Regions from separate parts of the Paenibacillus sp. DRB1-1 genome, predicted to be linked through region 2. Evidence: riboswitches for the same ligand, from Rfam matches in the RefSeq annotation. Region 2 holds a riboswitch; the other holds the start of a gene.
What was found. A riboswitch is a leader RNA that binds a small molecule or an ion and turns the genes downstream of it on or off. The one in region 2 is predicted to bind ZMP and ZTP.
Positions count from the first base shown of each region.

Region 1: another riboswitch for ZMP and ZTP. It lies ahead of ACQW03_RS13580 (TIGR01440 family protein); the one in region 2 lies ahead of ACQW03_RS06745 (bifunctional 5,10-methylenetetrahydrofolate dehydrogenase/5,10-methenyltetrahydrofolate cyclohydrolase).

Region 1 covers NZ_JBODQH010000001.1:3,048,236-3,056,408, forward strand. Annotated here, with positions in the region: gene ACQW03_RS13555 (FtsW/RodA/SpoVE family cell cycle protein) at 1-991, shown strand, start outside; gene spoIIR (stage II sporulation protein R) at 1,249-1,941, shown strand; gene ACQW03_RS13565 (L-threonylcarbamoyladenylate synthase) at 2,095-3,342, shown strand; gene ACQW03_RS13570 (manganese efflux pump MntP) at 3,485-4,045, shown strand; gene ACQW03_RS13575 (low molecular weight protein arginine phosphatase) at 4,150-4,734, shown strand; ZMP/ZTP riboswitch at 4,812-4,893, shown strand; gene ACQW03_RS13580 (TIGR01440 family protein) at 5,114-5,701, shown strand; gene glyA (serine hydroxymethyltransferase) at 5,822-7,072, shown strand; gene ACQW03_RS13590 (carbohydrate ABC transporter permease) at 7,221-8,129, shown strand; gene ACQW03_RS13595 (carbohydrate ABC transporter permease) at 8,129-8,173, shown strand, end outside.
Region 2 covers NZ_JBODQH010000001.1:1,547,631-1,555,803, forward strand. Annotated here, with positions in the region: gene ACQW03_RS06730 (response regulator transcription factor) at 1-322, opposite strand, end outside; gene ACQW03_RS06735 (histidine kinase) at 319-1,452, opposite strand; gene ACQW03_RS06740 (fatty acid desaturase) at 1,520-2,581, opposite strand; ZMP/ZTP riboswitch at 2,795-2,879, shown strand; gene ACQW03_RS06745 (bifunctional 5,10-methylenetetrahydrofolate dehydrogenase/5,10-methenyltetrahydrofolate cyclohydrolase) at 2,990-3,856, shown strand; gene ACQW03_RS06750 (cyclodeaminase/cyclohydrolase family protein) at 3,853-4,488, shown strand; gene ACQW03_RS06755 (ABC transporter substrate-binding protein) at 4,707-5,699, opposite strand; gene ACQW03_RS06760 (winged helix-turn-helix transcriptional regulator) at 5,894-6,286, opposite strand; gene ACQW03_RS06765 (NAD(P)H-dependent oxidoreductase) at 6,430-7,104, shown strand; gene ACQW03_RS06770 (S-layer homology domain-containing protein) at 7,212-8,173, opposite strand, start outside.

The sequences.
Region 1 (8,173 bases), 1.5 Mb from region 2:
ATTCATTAAAAAAGCCTTGTACGTATATGGAGGCGGAATATTCTTGTTGGGTCTCGGATTTTTTGGCGGGACGGTTAACAACTCTCAGGGCTTTTTGAAAATTGGGGGCTTGAATCTTCAGCCTGCTGAGGTATTCAAGCTGGTCCTTATCATTTTTCTGACTTATATGCTGATCAAAAAGCGCAAGAGCAAGCTGTATTTTATTCAGGATGTTCTTCCAGTCGCTCTGGTGAGCTTTGTCCCGTTTGCCATGGTTATGGCACAAAATGACTTGGGTAATGCGCTCGGTTACATTGTCATCGTCATCGGTATGCTATGGATTGGTAATGTGAAGGCATCCCATGCGTTGATCGGATTTATAGTATTTGCAGTCGCTGTTGGCGGCGGGATTAAAGCTTATATTTCGTTTCACGATGAGATTGACTCCTTTATGAAGGGGATTGGCCGTAGTCACTGGGTTGAGCGTTTGGACCCTTGGTTGGTACCGGAAGAGGCAACCGCGAAGGCGTCTTATCATACCAAAAATGCCAAGCTGGCGATAGCCTCTGGCGGGATGATGGGCAAGGGCTTTTTGCAAGGAACCTCGGTACAGTCCGGGCGTGTTCCTTATACGTACGCGGATTCTATTTTTGTGGTCGTAGCGGAGGAATTTGGGTTTGTAGGCTCTTCAGTGCTGCTATTGCTATATTTTATCTTGATTCACCGAATGATCTTGATTTCGCTGGAATGCCGGGATCGCGCCGGACCGTATATTATTGTCGGGATTGTGTCTATGTTGCTGTATCAGATTTTTGAGAATATTGGTGCGTTTCTGGGCATTATGCCGCTTACGGGGATTACGCTCCCGTTCATAAGTTATGGTGGTACCTCGTTGCTTATTAACATGGCTAGTATCGGCTTGGTTATGAGTATTAAGGTGCACGGTCAAGAGCTGGAGGATGATCTGCCACAGCCTTCCAGAGTAAGCTTGACGAAGGCGAAAAAAGCCTAGTATAGGTGGAATGTGGCTAGATAATGATTGGTATTTGTGTGAGTTGAAACGGTGCAACGAGAGAGTCCAGATTGTGAAATCTGGGCTTTTTCATATTCCTCGGTGAGGGTCAGAAGCTTGGTGTAGCATGGTTTAAGGGTATATTGAAGAAAATCTGTAAAGTGTTCCTGAATCTTTTACAAGAATTATAGGTTTAGACTCTCCCAAACCGGACAGACTGATAGACATGATAGAGTTTGGGTTTGGGGGAGACGAAGATGAGAAATTGGATCAAGCAAGCTGCAATGATACTATTTTGTATTTCGATATTAATGATGTCTTGGGAAGGTCAAAAGACGGATGCTGCTATGACCACTGGAACAAGAGGAACCTTAGCATCAGGAGTAGCTACAACAGGGCTGAATGTGATTCCACATGACTCCATTCGACTGCGTATTTTGGCCAACTCGGATCGTCCGGAGGATCAGCTGGTTAAACGCGAAATACGGGACGCTATTGTACAGCAGATGAATGCCTGGGTGGGTGAGCTGGAAAACCCGCAAAGCTTAGATCAAGCTAGATCATTGATTGGTGCTCATTTACCTGAAATTGACCGTTTGGTAGGTACGGAACTGGCTCGTCGCGGCATTGCATATGATCATCAGGTGGAACTGGCGAGCGTACCTTTCCCAACGAAAATGTACGGTGGTCTGGTCTACCCAGCAGGGAATTATGAAGCGCTTCGGGTTACGCTGGGGCAAGGAAAAGGGCAAAATTGGTGGTGCGTGCTGTTTCCTCCGCTGTGCTTTATTGATGCAGGCAGTGGGGAAGCAGCGGCACAAACGGTATCAGCAAAAACGGATCACGGAGAAAGTCGGACGAATGCCGCTGACAAGGAGCCGGAAGTACGTTTTTTTCTGTGGGATGCACTTGCGGGACTGTGTAGCTGGGTGAGTGGCTTGTTTGCCTAAACGTTGAGGAGTGTAAGTTTCCCCATATGCTATAATGGAACTTACGATAGATATACACATGGCAGAGCCAAATGAACTGATCTTTCAAAGTAGCTTTATGGGGATCAAACGAAATAACTGGCTTGTATGACAATAAGATATGGGATGATCTGAATGAGCGATAAATCGAATCAAATGCAAGACTTGCGTGGAGAATTTGTGCAAAAGGAAAAACCTGAGCAAAAGCTAGGTGAACAGGGAATTCGCGAGCTGAAGCAGGCATTGAAGTCTTCCCATACACAATGGTGGGATGTAAGATGTTTGGTTCCTGTGAGCAACACTGACGGGGATGTTTCTGATGAAATTTGGGATGAACAGACTCGGATCGCGGCGGAAAAGGGCATACGCGAGGCCGCCTTACTCCTCCAAGCTGGAGAGACGGTAGCCTTTCCTACGGAGACCGTGTACGGCCTGGGGGCCGATGCTCGTAGTACAAAAGCGGTGGAGGCGGTATTCACTGCCAAAGGGCGCCCCTCCGATAACCCGCTCATTGTACATATTTCTGATGTTGATCAATTAGAGGGTATGGTAGCAGAAATAAACGATACAGCCCGAGCGCTGATGAATATGTTCTGGCCGGGACCGTTGACTCTCGTATTGCCAGTGGTGCCGCAGGCACTGTCATCGCGTGTGACAGCCGGACTGGACACGGTTGGTGTGCGCATGCCGGATCATCCGATAGCGCTTCGTTTGATCGCTGAAGCGGGTTGTCCGCTGGCTGCGCCAAGCGCCAACCGGTCGGGAAGGCCCAGCCCCACCCTTGCACAGCATGTGCGGGAGGATCTGGAGGGCCGCATCGGCGGCATTTTAGACGGAGGTCCCACGGGGGTGGGGCTGGAGTCCACGGTGGTGCAGGCGGGTGACGACGGAACCGTCACCATTCTGCGTCCCGGCGGCGTGACGGCCGAGCAGCTCGCTGCGGTTGCTCGCGCTGTCGTGCTGGACCCGGCGTTGGCCGCTACGCCTGGGGAAGACGCGGACAGCCCGGCGCCGCGCTCGCCAGGCATGAAGTACACGCACTACGCGCCGCGAGGCCGCTTGAGCGTGGTACAAGGCCCGTCGTCCGTTGAGGTGACGGGCTGGATTCGCGCCGCGCTGGCGGAGGCTTCCGCGCGCGGGGAGCGCACGGCAGTGCTCGCGTTCGACGAGCATGCCGCCGGCTACGCCGGAGAGCGCGTCTACACGCTAGGCAAGCTGGAAGCGCTCCATGAGGCAGCGCAGCGCCTGTATGGCGTGCTGCGCTGCTGCGACGAGGACGGCGTCACCTACATTTTGTCGGAATCCTGTCCGCCGAAAGGATTGGGAGACGCCGTCATGAACCGCCTGCTTAAAGCGGCAGGTCACCGAATCGTCCGCTTGTAGCTTCTGTCGAATCAGAGCCTCTTATATTAAATTTTCCTCCTTCCTCGTCTCGGTATGGGGTACTTTCAGTGTATGCTTGTACTGATTTCCCCCTTGTCCGCATAACGTGTACAAGAACAGACGGATAATGGAGGGATGGAGTATGCTGGCAGCCTCTGCCCATGCCGGGCAGGTTGTAACGATTCTGATCATGGCGGTAGCGCTAGGAATGGATGCGTTATCGCTGGGCGTAGGGATCGGCATGAAGGGGATACGCCTGCGAGACGTGCTGCGCATCAGTACTGTTATTGGCTTTTTTCACATTCTGATGCCATTGCTGGGAATGTTCACAGGCCATTATATGAGTTCTTTATTAGGTCATGTGACGGCCTACTTCGCAGGGGGTCTACTCATCCTTTTGGGCGGGCATATGGTGTATAATTCCTTTAAAGGGGACGGCGTACAGGTGTTGGATCATCGTTCGCCTTTAGGCCTTTTGCTGTTTGCACTTGGGGTGAGCGTTGACTCATTTTCTGTAGGGGTGTCACTGGGTATGTTCCAGAGTGATCTGGTGCTGTCCGTTCTGGCGTTTGGTTTTTGCGGGGGAGCAATGGCGATGTTGGGCTTGTTGCTGGGTCGCAAGGTCAGCCGCAATCTAGGAGATTATGGAGAAGCAGTGGGCGGTGCCATTTTGCTGGCATTCGGCTTTATGTTTATGTTTTGATTTTAGCGTAGACAGTGTAAAATAAATGCAGGATTATAGTAAGGGATTAGAATTATAGTAATCCTCTGTTTATATATTTTTTTAACATACGGGGGGTGAAAACGTTGAAGAATATCTTATTCGTATGCACAGGGAATACCTGTCGCAGTCCAATGGCTGAAGGGATGCTGCGTAAGTTGGCTGCTGAGCATGGGCTAGAACTGGAAGTGCGTTCTGCGGGAGTAGCCGCGATGGAAGGCACGCCGATATCCCGACATGCAGAGGCGGTTCTACGTGATCATGATATATCCGACCAGATCACTTCCACCCCTTTGAGCGACGAGCTTGCCGGGTGGGCGCATCTGATCTTAACCTTGACGCAAGGACATAAACAGCACGTAATTCAGCGCTTTCCCCAAACGGCGGGCAAAGTATTTACGCTTAAGGAATATGTGGAGAACCGGGATGCGGTGTTGAATGATGTACAGGAGTTGGACGGTTTATATGCTTCACAGCAGTTGATGGCTTCACTCGGACAAGAGCTATCGGCGCAGGAGCGTGAACGAATGATTGAATTACACCAACGGATTCCGGGCTTTGATATTTCTGATCCGTTTGGCGGTTCGCGGGAAGATTACGATGTCACAGCTGCGGAAATCCGTACGGCGCTGCATAAGCTGCTGGACAAGCTAAAGGCTTCTTCCGAATAAAATTGGTATTACTCATCTGTTTGTACGGAATCTGTTGATTTTCGGCGGTTAATCCGTTAAGATAAGGTGGAAAAATGAGAATCCGATGTGACTGGCGACAAAAGTGGGATTAACCACGATGGAGCATCGGATATACGGCCGGTCGCCTGGGCAAAAGAGCAATTCCACATAGGTGTGGACTGCTCTTTTTTTCATATACAAGTTATGCCAGATTTTTAGCTGAGGGTTGATTCCATTAAAGGTTCTTCCATTTTTTCTGCTCGAAATCTGAAACATCGGCTATAATATAGTCAGATTGTGATCAGGAGAGAGTGTGTTGAACTTGGGGCATGAGACCGTGCCTAGTCTCTGAGAGGCTGTTCAACCAAAGGAGGTTCCAATGGTGGAACAATTAGATCATGAGATTCCGCTGGAAGCACAGACCACTTCTGTCGTGCGGGAAATCGCAGAAGCAGCCAGTCTCAAGGCTGGTCGCCTGCTGGTTATTGGCGTTAGCACAAGTGAAGTGGCTGGAAGTCGGATTGGTACGGCGGGAGCGCTCGATGTGGCTCAGCAACTGTTGTCTGGAGTAGAGTCCGTTCGCAGGGAGTATGGCTTTGATGTGGCGTTTCAATGCTGTGAGCATTTGAATCGAGCGCTGGTCGTTGAACGGGCTGTGCTGGAGCGATGGGGACTGATGGAGGTTGCAGCTGTTCCTGTTCGTACAGCAGGAGGCTCTATGGCTACCGTCGCCTATCGTTCTATGATCGACGCGTGTTTGGCGGCGAACGTGCAGGCTCATGCCGGGATAGACATCGGCGAAACGCTGATTGGCATGCATCTGCGCCCCATTGCCGTTCCGTTTCGCCCAAGCCTTCGCTGGATTGGCGAAGCACGTGTGACAGCAGCGTTCACCCGTCCTCCACTTATTGGCGGACAACGGGCGGTGTACAGTCTGGAGCAAGAAGTCGGCGGAAACTGCGATTAGCATTTGGCAAGGCGGCATGTTTGTACTAATCTTTTTTGCATTGATGATGAGGTACCCAACAGAGGAGCAGGCGTTTGCTTGTATACCCAACAATTGACTATGGAGAGGGAGTAATCAATCATGATGGAACACCTGCGTAAAAGTGACCCGGCAGTGATGGAAGCAATGGGACTTGAACTGAAACGGCAACGCCACAATATCGAGCTAATCGCATCCGAGAACATTGTCAGTGAAGCAGTAATGGAAGCCATGGGCTCCGTGCTGACGAATAAATATGCTGAAGGTTATCCGAACAAGCGCTACTATGGTGGCTGTGAGCATGTAGATATCGTTGAAGACATCGCACGTGACCGCGCGAAAGAACTGTTCGGCGCCGAGCATGCTAACGTGCAGCCTCACTCTGGAGCACAAGCCAATATGGCGGTGTATCTGGCAGCTCTCAAACCTGGAGATACTGTACTGGGTATGAATCTGGCGCATGGTGGTCATTTAACACACGGAAGTCCGGTAAACGCCTCCGGCTTGTTGTATAACTTTGCTGCCTATGGTGTGCGCGAAGACAACTTCCGCATCGACTACGATGAAGTGCGCAAGGCAGCCTTTAAGCACCGCCCTCGTCTGATTGTAGCTGGCGCGAGTGCATATCCGCGTACTATTGATTTTGAAGCTTTTGCTTCCATTGCCAATGATGTAGGTGCTTTGTTCATGGTGGATATGGCACATATCGCAGGTCTTGTGGCAGCGGGAATTCACCCAAGTCCAGTTCCGCATGCCCAATTTGTAACAACAACGACACACAAAACGCTACGTGGTCCGCGTGGGGGTCTGATTCTGACTCGTAAAGCATGGGCGCAAGCGATTGATAAAGCTATTTTCCCTGGTACTCAAGGGGGGCCACTGATGCATGTGATCGCGTCCAAAGCGGTTGCTTTGGGTGAAGCGCTCCAGCCATCGTTCAAAACCTATGCGCAAAACGTAGTTCGCAACGCACAGGTGCTGGCTGAAACACTGCTGGCTGAGGGGATTAACATTGTATCTGGTGGTACGGATAACCATCTGATGCTGTTGGATACGCGCAATTTGAATATCACAGGTAAAGAAGCGGAGCATGTATTGGATTCCGTGGGCATCACAGTCAATAAAAACGCGATTCCTTTTGACCCGACCAGTCCATTCGTAACAAGCGGAATTCGTATTGGTACACCTGCTGCAACATCTCGTGGTATGGATGAAGAGGCTATGGTCAAAATCGGTAAAATCATTGCCGAAACCCTTAAAAACCCGAAAGATGATACTGTATTGTCCAAAGCAAGCCAAGCGGTTGGCGAGTTGACAGATAAGTTCCCAATTTATCCAGGAACTCAATACTAATTCATCGACATTCATAATCTTTATGTTATAGGCTGTTTTCCTTCCTTAAGCCGGAGGAGAACAGCCTTTTTTTGCTTCCGAACGACTCGAAACTTACATTTTTGGGTAATAAGCGATTACAGTAAGGGTTTATGGCGCGCGTTCCTTCATGATCTACGACAAAGGAGTGATTGCATTGAGTCAAAGAAAATCCGCGCAATTATTGCAGCAAATCGTATTTGTAGGACCGATGGCGTTGTTTTTCGTCTTGATTATGGTCATTCCGTTCCTGCTGGGGTTGTATTATTCCATGACGAACTGGGATGGAGTATCTGAAAATATTCGATGGCTCGGGCTAGGGAATTACGTTCATATTTTTAGGGATGATCCAGATTTCCGTAATGCGTTCTGGTTTACGGTCCGGTTTACCGTATGTGGTGTCATTCTGACGAACCTGATTGGTTTTTTCCTAGCCTATGCACTTACCAAACCGTTGCGTACCCGTAATGCACTGCGAACTGTATTTTTTATGCCCAATATGATTGGCGGCTTGCTGCTCGGCTTTATTTGGCAATTTATATTTGTACGGGGCTTTTCTGCAGTAGGGGAGGCAACAGGGCTTTCCTTTTTTAAACTGCCGTGGCTGGGTGATGGGCCAACTGCTTTTTGGGGAACTGTCATAGTGTTTGTGTGGCAATATGCAGGTTATCTCATGGTTATTTACATATCCTCGTTAAATAATGTCCCGCATGCCCTTATTGAATCGGCCCAAATCGACGGTGCGAGCCGAAGACAGATTTTGCGTCATATCGTAGTGCCACTTATTATGCCAGCGGTGACTGTCTGCTTGTTCCTGGCGATATCCTGGTCCTTTAAAGTATTTGAGTTGAATTTGGCTCTCACGAAGGGGGGACCTTTCAAGTCGACAGAGTCTGTAGCGTTGGACATATATAATGAAGCGTTTACAAATAATCGACTTGGATTAGGGACTGCCAAAGCTATGATTTTCTTTGTGGTCGTTGCGATCATTACCAGCATTCAGGTGCGTCTCACGAAGAAAAAGGAGGTCGAAATGTAATGGGAAAAACGTCAAACTATCGCTTGGGCACATGGGTTGCTGAA
Region 2 (8,173 bases):
CTTCACTAGGACTGTCCTTGAGCAAATAACCGTGTGTCCCCGCCTTGATCGCTCGTTCAAAATACCCGGGGCGAGCAAACGTAGTTAAAATCAGTACCTTGCAGTTCAAGGCTTTGAGTTCCTCAGCCGCATCCAATCCGCTCTTAATCGGCATTTCGATGTCCATAATGCATATATCTGGCTGGTGCAGCTTCACCAGTTCTATAGCTTCTTCCCCGTTGCTTGCTTTTCCGACTACTTTCATGTCCTCTTCCAAGTCTAGCAGGGAGGCTAGAGCACCCAGCAGCATACGCTGGTCCTCCGCGATAACAATTCGAATCATGGCCCCACCTCCTCATTCGGCTTTTCAGTGATATTGGGCACTTTAATGACCAAGGTCGTTCCCTGATCTGAACGCAGCTCCATACATCCGTTCACGAATTCGAGCCTTTCCTTCATTCCTTTCAGGCCATTTCCCCGAAAGGCCCCATTTTCCCCCGTAGCACCGACTCCATTATCCTGAATCCGAAGGGTTAATTCCTTACGAGACGGCTCAATAGTGATGGAACAAGCGGTGGCTCCACTGTGCTTAACCACATTTGTCACTGCTTCCTTCATACACATACTAAGTACATTTTCATTCATTAATGATGTATGCTCCAGCTTCGGGTCGCCCTCCAAGGTCAATTCAATGTGAGCAGCCTTTAAGATCTGCCGAATACGTAACAGCTCATCCTCTAGTCGCATACCGCGCATTTGAGTAACCATTTCCCGCACCTCTTTTAACGCGCTTCTCGCCGTGAGACGAACATCGTTAATTTCAGCATGAGCCCGCTCCGGGTACTGATCCATCAGTTTGCCCGCCAAATCGCTCTTCAACCCGATGAGTGACAGCTTCTGACCTAAGGTATCGTGCAGATCACGCGCAATTCTTTGCCGTTCCTCCAGCTTAATCAATTCCGATATTTTCTTATTGGCATCCTCTAATTGGACCTGGAGCCGATCGCTTTTGTTGCGATTAAAATTCGTAATCGGAAGGAGAATCACACCGATCAGATTGAGCAGGATAAAAGGAATCTGTTTAATAAAGACGGGATTCTGAGATACAAAACCGTAATTGATCAATCCAATCGTAATAACCATTAAAATTATATACAGCGTCGTAAATGCAGCCTTACTTTTAATATTACCGATCAAATAGGCGATAAATATGGAAAAATACATATAGCTAAACAGCAGTGTCATGGTAATCGATATGGCAATCTGTACACTGGTCCAAAAGTATATGAGCCAGCCTTTTGAGACAAAAGCCAATACATAACATGCAAAGAATACCAAAATAATAGCAGTACCCAGAATAATATGACTTGTAGATGAAGAGCTAAAGTAGTAAAAGGGCAGGATATAAAAGACGACCCACACATAAGGGCTAATCCCTGTATTTCTTTGGAAAATCTGATACCATTTTTGCATCCTGCCACCCTCTTCTACTTCACATGACTTATATCCCTTATCTTATCATACCAAGTTTTGTACAAAGTTATTTTCTTTCTGTGCTTACAACAGGTGTAGGGATGGGTTTCGTAACTGCAACACGTTTGCTGAGGAGCGGCTTCACTTGTTTAAAGGTCAAAAAGGTTTTCGTATTTTCATCCCAAAGTCGGAACTTCAAAGATTGCAGACTGCTACTCACTGTGATCGTGGTTGCCTTTTGAAGTAACGGTGTCGCTTCATGCGCTTTTTCCAAATTATAATTTGGCACTTTAGGACTCAAGTGATGAACGTGATGAAATCCGATATTGCCCGTAATCCATTGCAATACTTTAGGAAGCTTGTAGTAAGAACTGCCTTCTACGGCTGCATTAATATAACTCCACTCTTCATCATGCTCAAAATACGAATCCTCAAATTGGTGTTGTACATAGAACAGCCAGATTCCCAACATACCAGATACAAAAAAGATAGGTGCCTGTACGAGAAGGAAGGCCTGCCATCCAATAGCCCATGACAACAGTGCGTACAATACAACGATGGATATATTCGTCACATAGGTGTTCATTTTTTCCTTGCGTTTGGCTGTCTTGATATTAAACCGGTAGGAAATCAAAAAAGTATAGATCGGACCTAGTCCGAACATAACCCAAGGATTTCGATATATGCGATAGGCCAACCGTGTCCATGTGGAAGCCTCTGTGTACTCTTCTACTGTAAGCACCCACATGTCACCTGTGCCTCTTTTATCCAGATTACTGCTGGTTGCATGGTGGATCGCGTGACTATTTTTCCATTGGTGATAAGGACAGAGCGTAATAATGCCTGTAATCGTTCCCACAATGTCGTTCAGCTTGCGGCTTTTGAAGAAGGATTGATGACCACAATCATGAAAAATAATAAACGTCCGTACCACAAACCCCGATGCAACAATGGCAATTGGAAGTGTGAGCCAGTACGAAACCGACAGACTAAGATAAGCAGCATACCACAATAGGATCAGTGGACCCAAGGTATTGATGAGTTGCAGAACGCTGGATTTTGTGTTTATTTTCTCATAGGGAGCCATATTTTTTTTCAATTGGGCTAATGGGAGTTGTGTCATACTCATTAAGATCCTCCTTTAAAATGACGCCTATACCTTGATCCTGTTAGGCGTACATGTTGATCTAATCTCAGTATAAGGTAAAGCCTCTAGGCGCTGTAGTCATAAACGTCAGCTCGGGTATATGACATCTGTCATATAGACAAGTAACACAACCCGTTTTCCAAATGTTCGCGGGTTTCTTTTCTGATGATTATTTGTTAAAATATAAGACATAATAACGCTGTATGTGACTGGCGAAGTCAGTGGAATGAACCACGAGGGAGCATACAAAAAAAGCGTACCGTTCGCCTGGGAGAAGTATTTGCAGAGGATTCGTCTGTCTTGACGACCTTGTGCAAATACTTTTTTTCGTTTTAAGACCATGACACCCTGTTGATAAATCATGCGATAAATTCAGAGGAGGCTCGGACGATGGCTATAATCATGAAATCCAAAGAAGCAGCTGAGCAAGTATATGCAACGATCCGTTCACAGGTAGAAAAAATGAAGCAGCAAGGACACCGTCCCCATCTGGCGGCCCTATTGGTAGAAGGCGATCCGGCATCTGCATACTATGCACGGACCAAGCAAAAAATAGCGGAGAAGCTGGGCATCTCATTTCATCTCCATACTTTTGATCGTCATGTTAGCGAAGCCGAGCTACTGCACCTGATCGGCAGACTGAACGATGCATCCCATGTACATGGCATTATGCTGGAACTGCCGCTTCCCCAACATCTTTCTGCCTCCGTTATTAAACAATCCATCGCCCCCTACAAGGATATTGATGGAATAACACCTGATAACAAGCTGGCTACCGTAACAGGTGACGCCGGACTATATCCCGCAACACCTCAAGCCTGTATCGAGCTGCTCAAGCATTACGGTCACACCTTGGCAGGCAAAAATGTCACTCTCGTGGGCATCGGGCAGACAGTGGGACTTCCCCTTTTCCACATGTTGCAAAGAGAAAATGCCACCGTTACCGCCTGTCATGCAGGTACGCGTGATATTGCAGAGCATCTGAGCCATGCAGACATTGCCTTCGTTGCAGTCGGATGCCCTGATGTGATTACGCAGGATATGGTCCATCCTGGTCTGATTCTCGTGGATGCAGGAATTAACGAGACGCTGGAAGGAAAAATCGTGGGTGACGCTGCTTCAAACGTGGGTGAAAAGGTACATGCCATTTCTCCGGTTCCCGGCGGTGTTGGCACCTTAACGACTGCGATTTTGTACAAAAATCTGCTCAAAGCGATACATCTGCAACACTACTCCAGAGAGGTGGTCTATTCATGAGTGAACTGTCGTGGAACAATTCCATCGGACATTTTCTGAAAGAGGCTGCAAGTGCAGCGCCTACCCCCGGCGGAGGAAGTGTATCCGCATTGGCTGCGGCACTAGGCGCGGCTATGACCTCCATGACCGCCAACCTTTCACAAGGAGAAAAATATGCGCACATCCATGAACAAATCACGGATGTCATTAGTAGCATGGAAAGATTGTCTACACATTGTGAGGAACTAATGGTCGCAGACATCCAATCCTTTGAACAGTACATGACCGCACTGCGCTTGCCCAAGGAAACAGACGAAGAAAAGCGCTATCGTACCCATTCCTTACAGACAGCGGTGATCGCTGCCATTGAGGTACCCATGCGTCTGCTGGAAGTATGCCGGGACGGATTATCGCAAGCCTATAACATTGTGGAAATGTCCAATAAAAATGTGATTTCGGATCTTGGCATCGGCGCGATCCTGTTCGAAGCAGCAGCTCAATCTGCCCTGCTTACCGTCGACATTAACCTTGCTTCGCTGAAAGACTTGGACGTCAAATACTCCTATGAGACCAAGACAGCCGCACTCATCCGTGAAATCGGACAAATCAAAGACCAAACCTTGTTGATGGTGCGCAGTCGAATAGCGAATTAGTCTGCTCATAACCGTGTTTAACCTGTTCCAAAACATTTCTTCAAAAAATAACTGATTGGATACAAAAAGAAGATACTATCGAAATTACGACGAAATAGTAAATAAAAAACCAGTCCAAACATGATTCATGTTGGACTGGTTTTTATTGCTAGATACTGCGTATATTATACGAATTCCTATCTGTTTTGGACAATTCGTCACAACGCAGAATCTCACACCTATTGTTTAGCTTTATTCTCTTTTTCTCTTTCGACCAGCATATCTACGATCATATCAATTTGCCCGGTAATAGCGATTGGATCATAGCGATAATATGTATCAAAATCGTTAAAGAACACTCTATTGTTCTTTACCGCAGGAAGATTCCCCCACACAGCGGACGATTTCAGTTGCTTGAGCGCGTCACCCTTTTTCTCCGGGTCATACGTAGTCAGGAACATATAATCTGCGTCATACTGTGGCAATACCTCCATCGAAAGCTGCACCGTTTGTTCCTTGGAGTTAGCTGTTTTCTTTGGCATGTTCAGTTTGAGCGCATTGTACACAGCTTGACCGCCCCGCCCCGCATTGTCGCCAAAGATCCAAAGTGCGTTTTTGTCCGTCAGCTCATACAGACCGAAAGTCGCCTTTTCGTCAATCACACCTTTAAGACGTGCGCGACCTTCAGCGGCCTTTTTATCAAATGCAGCAATAAATTGCTCAGCCTTCTCCTTTTCCCCGGTGATATCGCCGAACAGCTTGACCGTATCATAGATATTAGTCGTCGTACCGTACGGAATGTACAGGGTAGGTGCGATTTTTGAAAGAGCCTCATAATTCGTATCCTTCATAACCACGATCAGATCGGGTTTGAGTTCCAGCGTCTTTTCCAAATTGGTCGGATCACCCACCTCTTTGGTTCCTTTTTCCTTCAGCAAATCGGTCAGAAAAGGATTTTGAAACGCAGTCGGCTCCACACCCACCACGTTAGCACCCACGGACAGCAATTCTCCGCCGTAAAAATCCGTTACAATGCGCTGGGGCTTAGCAGGAATTTGAATATCCCCTTTAACCGTTTTAAAGCTTCTAGTCTCTCCAGTAGTAGCCGACTCTTGCTTATCTCCTGAAGATGAAGCCGGATTACTTCCATTGTTATTTCCGCCGCAAGCGCTGATGAATACAGACAATACAAGTAACATAGCTGTCATCATAAAATACGATTTTCTTTTCAACTGATTAGCCCCCTATATATTGTGAAGATGATCTTCCCGATACACATGATAATGATTATCAATATCGTAAGAAATATATCAAGCGTCGTCCTTACTGTCAACTGAAAAACGAACTTTGCATCATTTCACTTTAAAAATGAAAAGACCTGCCAAAATGATGGCCAGGTCTTTTTTCGTGGAGCCGTCTCAAAAACCTACACATTGGGGCTAGGTTGCTGAAGGCTGCTTTCTGGTGGTCGCTGTTTTGTTTTATATTCTTCTCCCCAATCCTTCATCAGGTTAATAATCGGGATCAGCGTTTTTCCAAATTCAGTTAGAGAGTATTCGACCTTAGGAGGAACCTGTTGGTAGACTTCACGGTGAACGACTCCGTCCTCTTCCAGCTCACGCAATTGGAGTGTCAGCATACGTTGAGTAATTCCCGGACAGATCCGCCGAAAATCACTAAATCGCTTAGTCCCATACATAAGATGATATAAAATAATCCCTTTCCATTTGCCCCCAATCACGTCCAGCGTGAACTCAACTGGACACGCCTGATCATTTCCAGCGGTACATTCCCCAAAGCCGCCTTTCCGATTGCGCATAGGCTTTTCTCCTCCTTGGTATCATTTTATATACTACAGCACATTAATGTGCGTACTTCAAAAACGATCATGTATATTCTAATATTAAGCATGTCACTTGGTAAGCGTCAATTTTAATCACATCCATAAGGAGTGGAATAACGATGGAAACCTTAACTACTACTAAAGATCAAATCTTATCTGCATACGAGTTCAGACATGCAACGAAGGAATTTGATAGCCATAAGAAAATTAGCGATTCTGACTTCGACTTTATTCTTGAAACAGGCCGTTTATCCCCGAGTTCGTTTGGCTTTGAACCCTGGAAATTTGTTGTCGTTCAGAGTAACGCTATGCGTGAGAAGCTGCTGCCTTACTCTTGGGGGGCCCAAAAACAACTGCCAACAGCCAGTCATTTTGTACTCATCCTCTCTAGACTTCCTGAAGATATGGTAGCCTCCTCCGATTATATCAAGAGTATGATGGAGAACGTGCAGCAATTACCCGCTGAAGTGATTCAAGGCAGAGAGAAAGTGTATGATGCCTTTCTCAAATCAGATTTTGGGCTGGAGGAAAATAAAAGAGCCTTGTTCGAGTGGGGCTGCCGACAAACCTACATCGCACTGGGTAACATGATGACTGCCGCAGCTCAAATCGGCATTGATTCCTGTCCTATCGAAGGTTTTAATAAACAGGAAATCGAACGCATCCTCTCCGAAGAAGGCATTATGGATGCCGAACATTTCGGTATTTCCTGTATGGTGGCATTTGGATACCGTCTGAACGAGCCGCGAGGCAAAACCCGGCGATCTGTAGATCAGGTTATTGAATGGGTGTAAAACCTTTTCTCTAAAACAAAGGGGCGTCCCACAACCATTTCCATGGCTGTTGGGACACCCCCTTTTCATAAAACCTCAAGTCTTAAAAATTCTGTCATTCCAAACCCTTACTGATAGTTTACTTCTTCTGCAAAGTAAATCTCCTTCAAACGATCCTTTACGCGCTGAATTTCATCTGCTGTTAACGGAGCTGTAGGATGCAGCTTAAAGTTCCTTCCAGTGACATAGCTTACATCCGTGTTCTTATCCAGATTGTATGCCATCTTCGGAACCGGACTTCGGGTATAGTCAGTAAAGTCAATAATGGACCATGCCGCATCTCCATCCTCCTTGGATAAAATAATCCGCTGTGAGGCGTTTTCAGTCCACAAGTAACGCAGATTGGCTGGTGAATTATTGGAGTCCATAACTGCCTTAAAGCCTGAGCCTCTAAACATGAGCGAAAACTCCGTATGATCATTACTCAATCCAGCTACCGATTCATAAATCTGTTTCAGCCCGTCCACGCCCACAATCTCAACCTCACGGTCAACAGGGAAGTGATTCACAAAGTTCTCCCATATTTGAGACATGTTATGGTTTTTGGCAAGCCAGTTGACATCCAAAATAATGGACATGTAGTTTACTGTATTCAAACGTTGATACGGGTTATCTAAATACTGCTGCGCTATATACAGTTGTGGTGCCGCATCCGTTTCGGTCACATATGGATCGCCCGGATGGAGAGTCCAACGTGAGGAATCTTTGGTATAACGTGATCCAATCGGATCAATCGTAATCGAGTTCATAAATACGATACCGCTATTATTTGTAAGCCCCTGTGCCGGAACAATCGGATTATCCTTATGGGACCAGTAAGGCATCAAAGGTGACCCCTCACCATACATGTTGTTCACATTATACTGTGTAGCCGACCACCCCATCGCTGAGGTGATCTTAAAATGATCCTTAAGCCATTGGGCCTGCTCAGGATTCACCGTAAAGCCGGTCAATGATTTAGGCAGATACTTTCGATATTGGTCTGTATCCATGCTTTCAAACACCGAAGGTGATCCCAACGAACCAGATT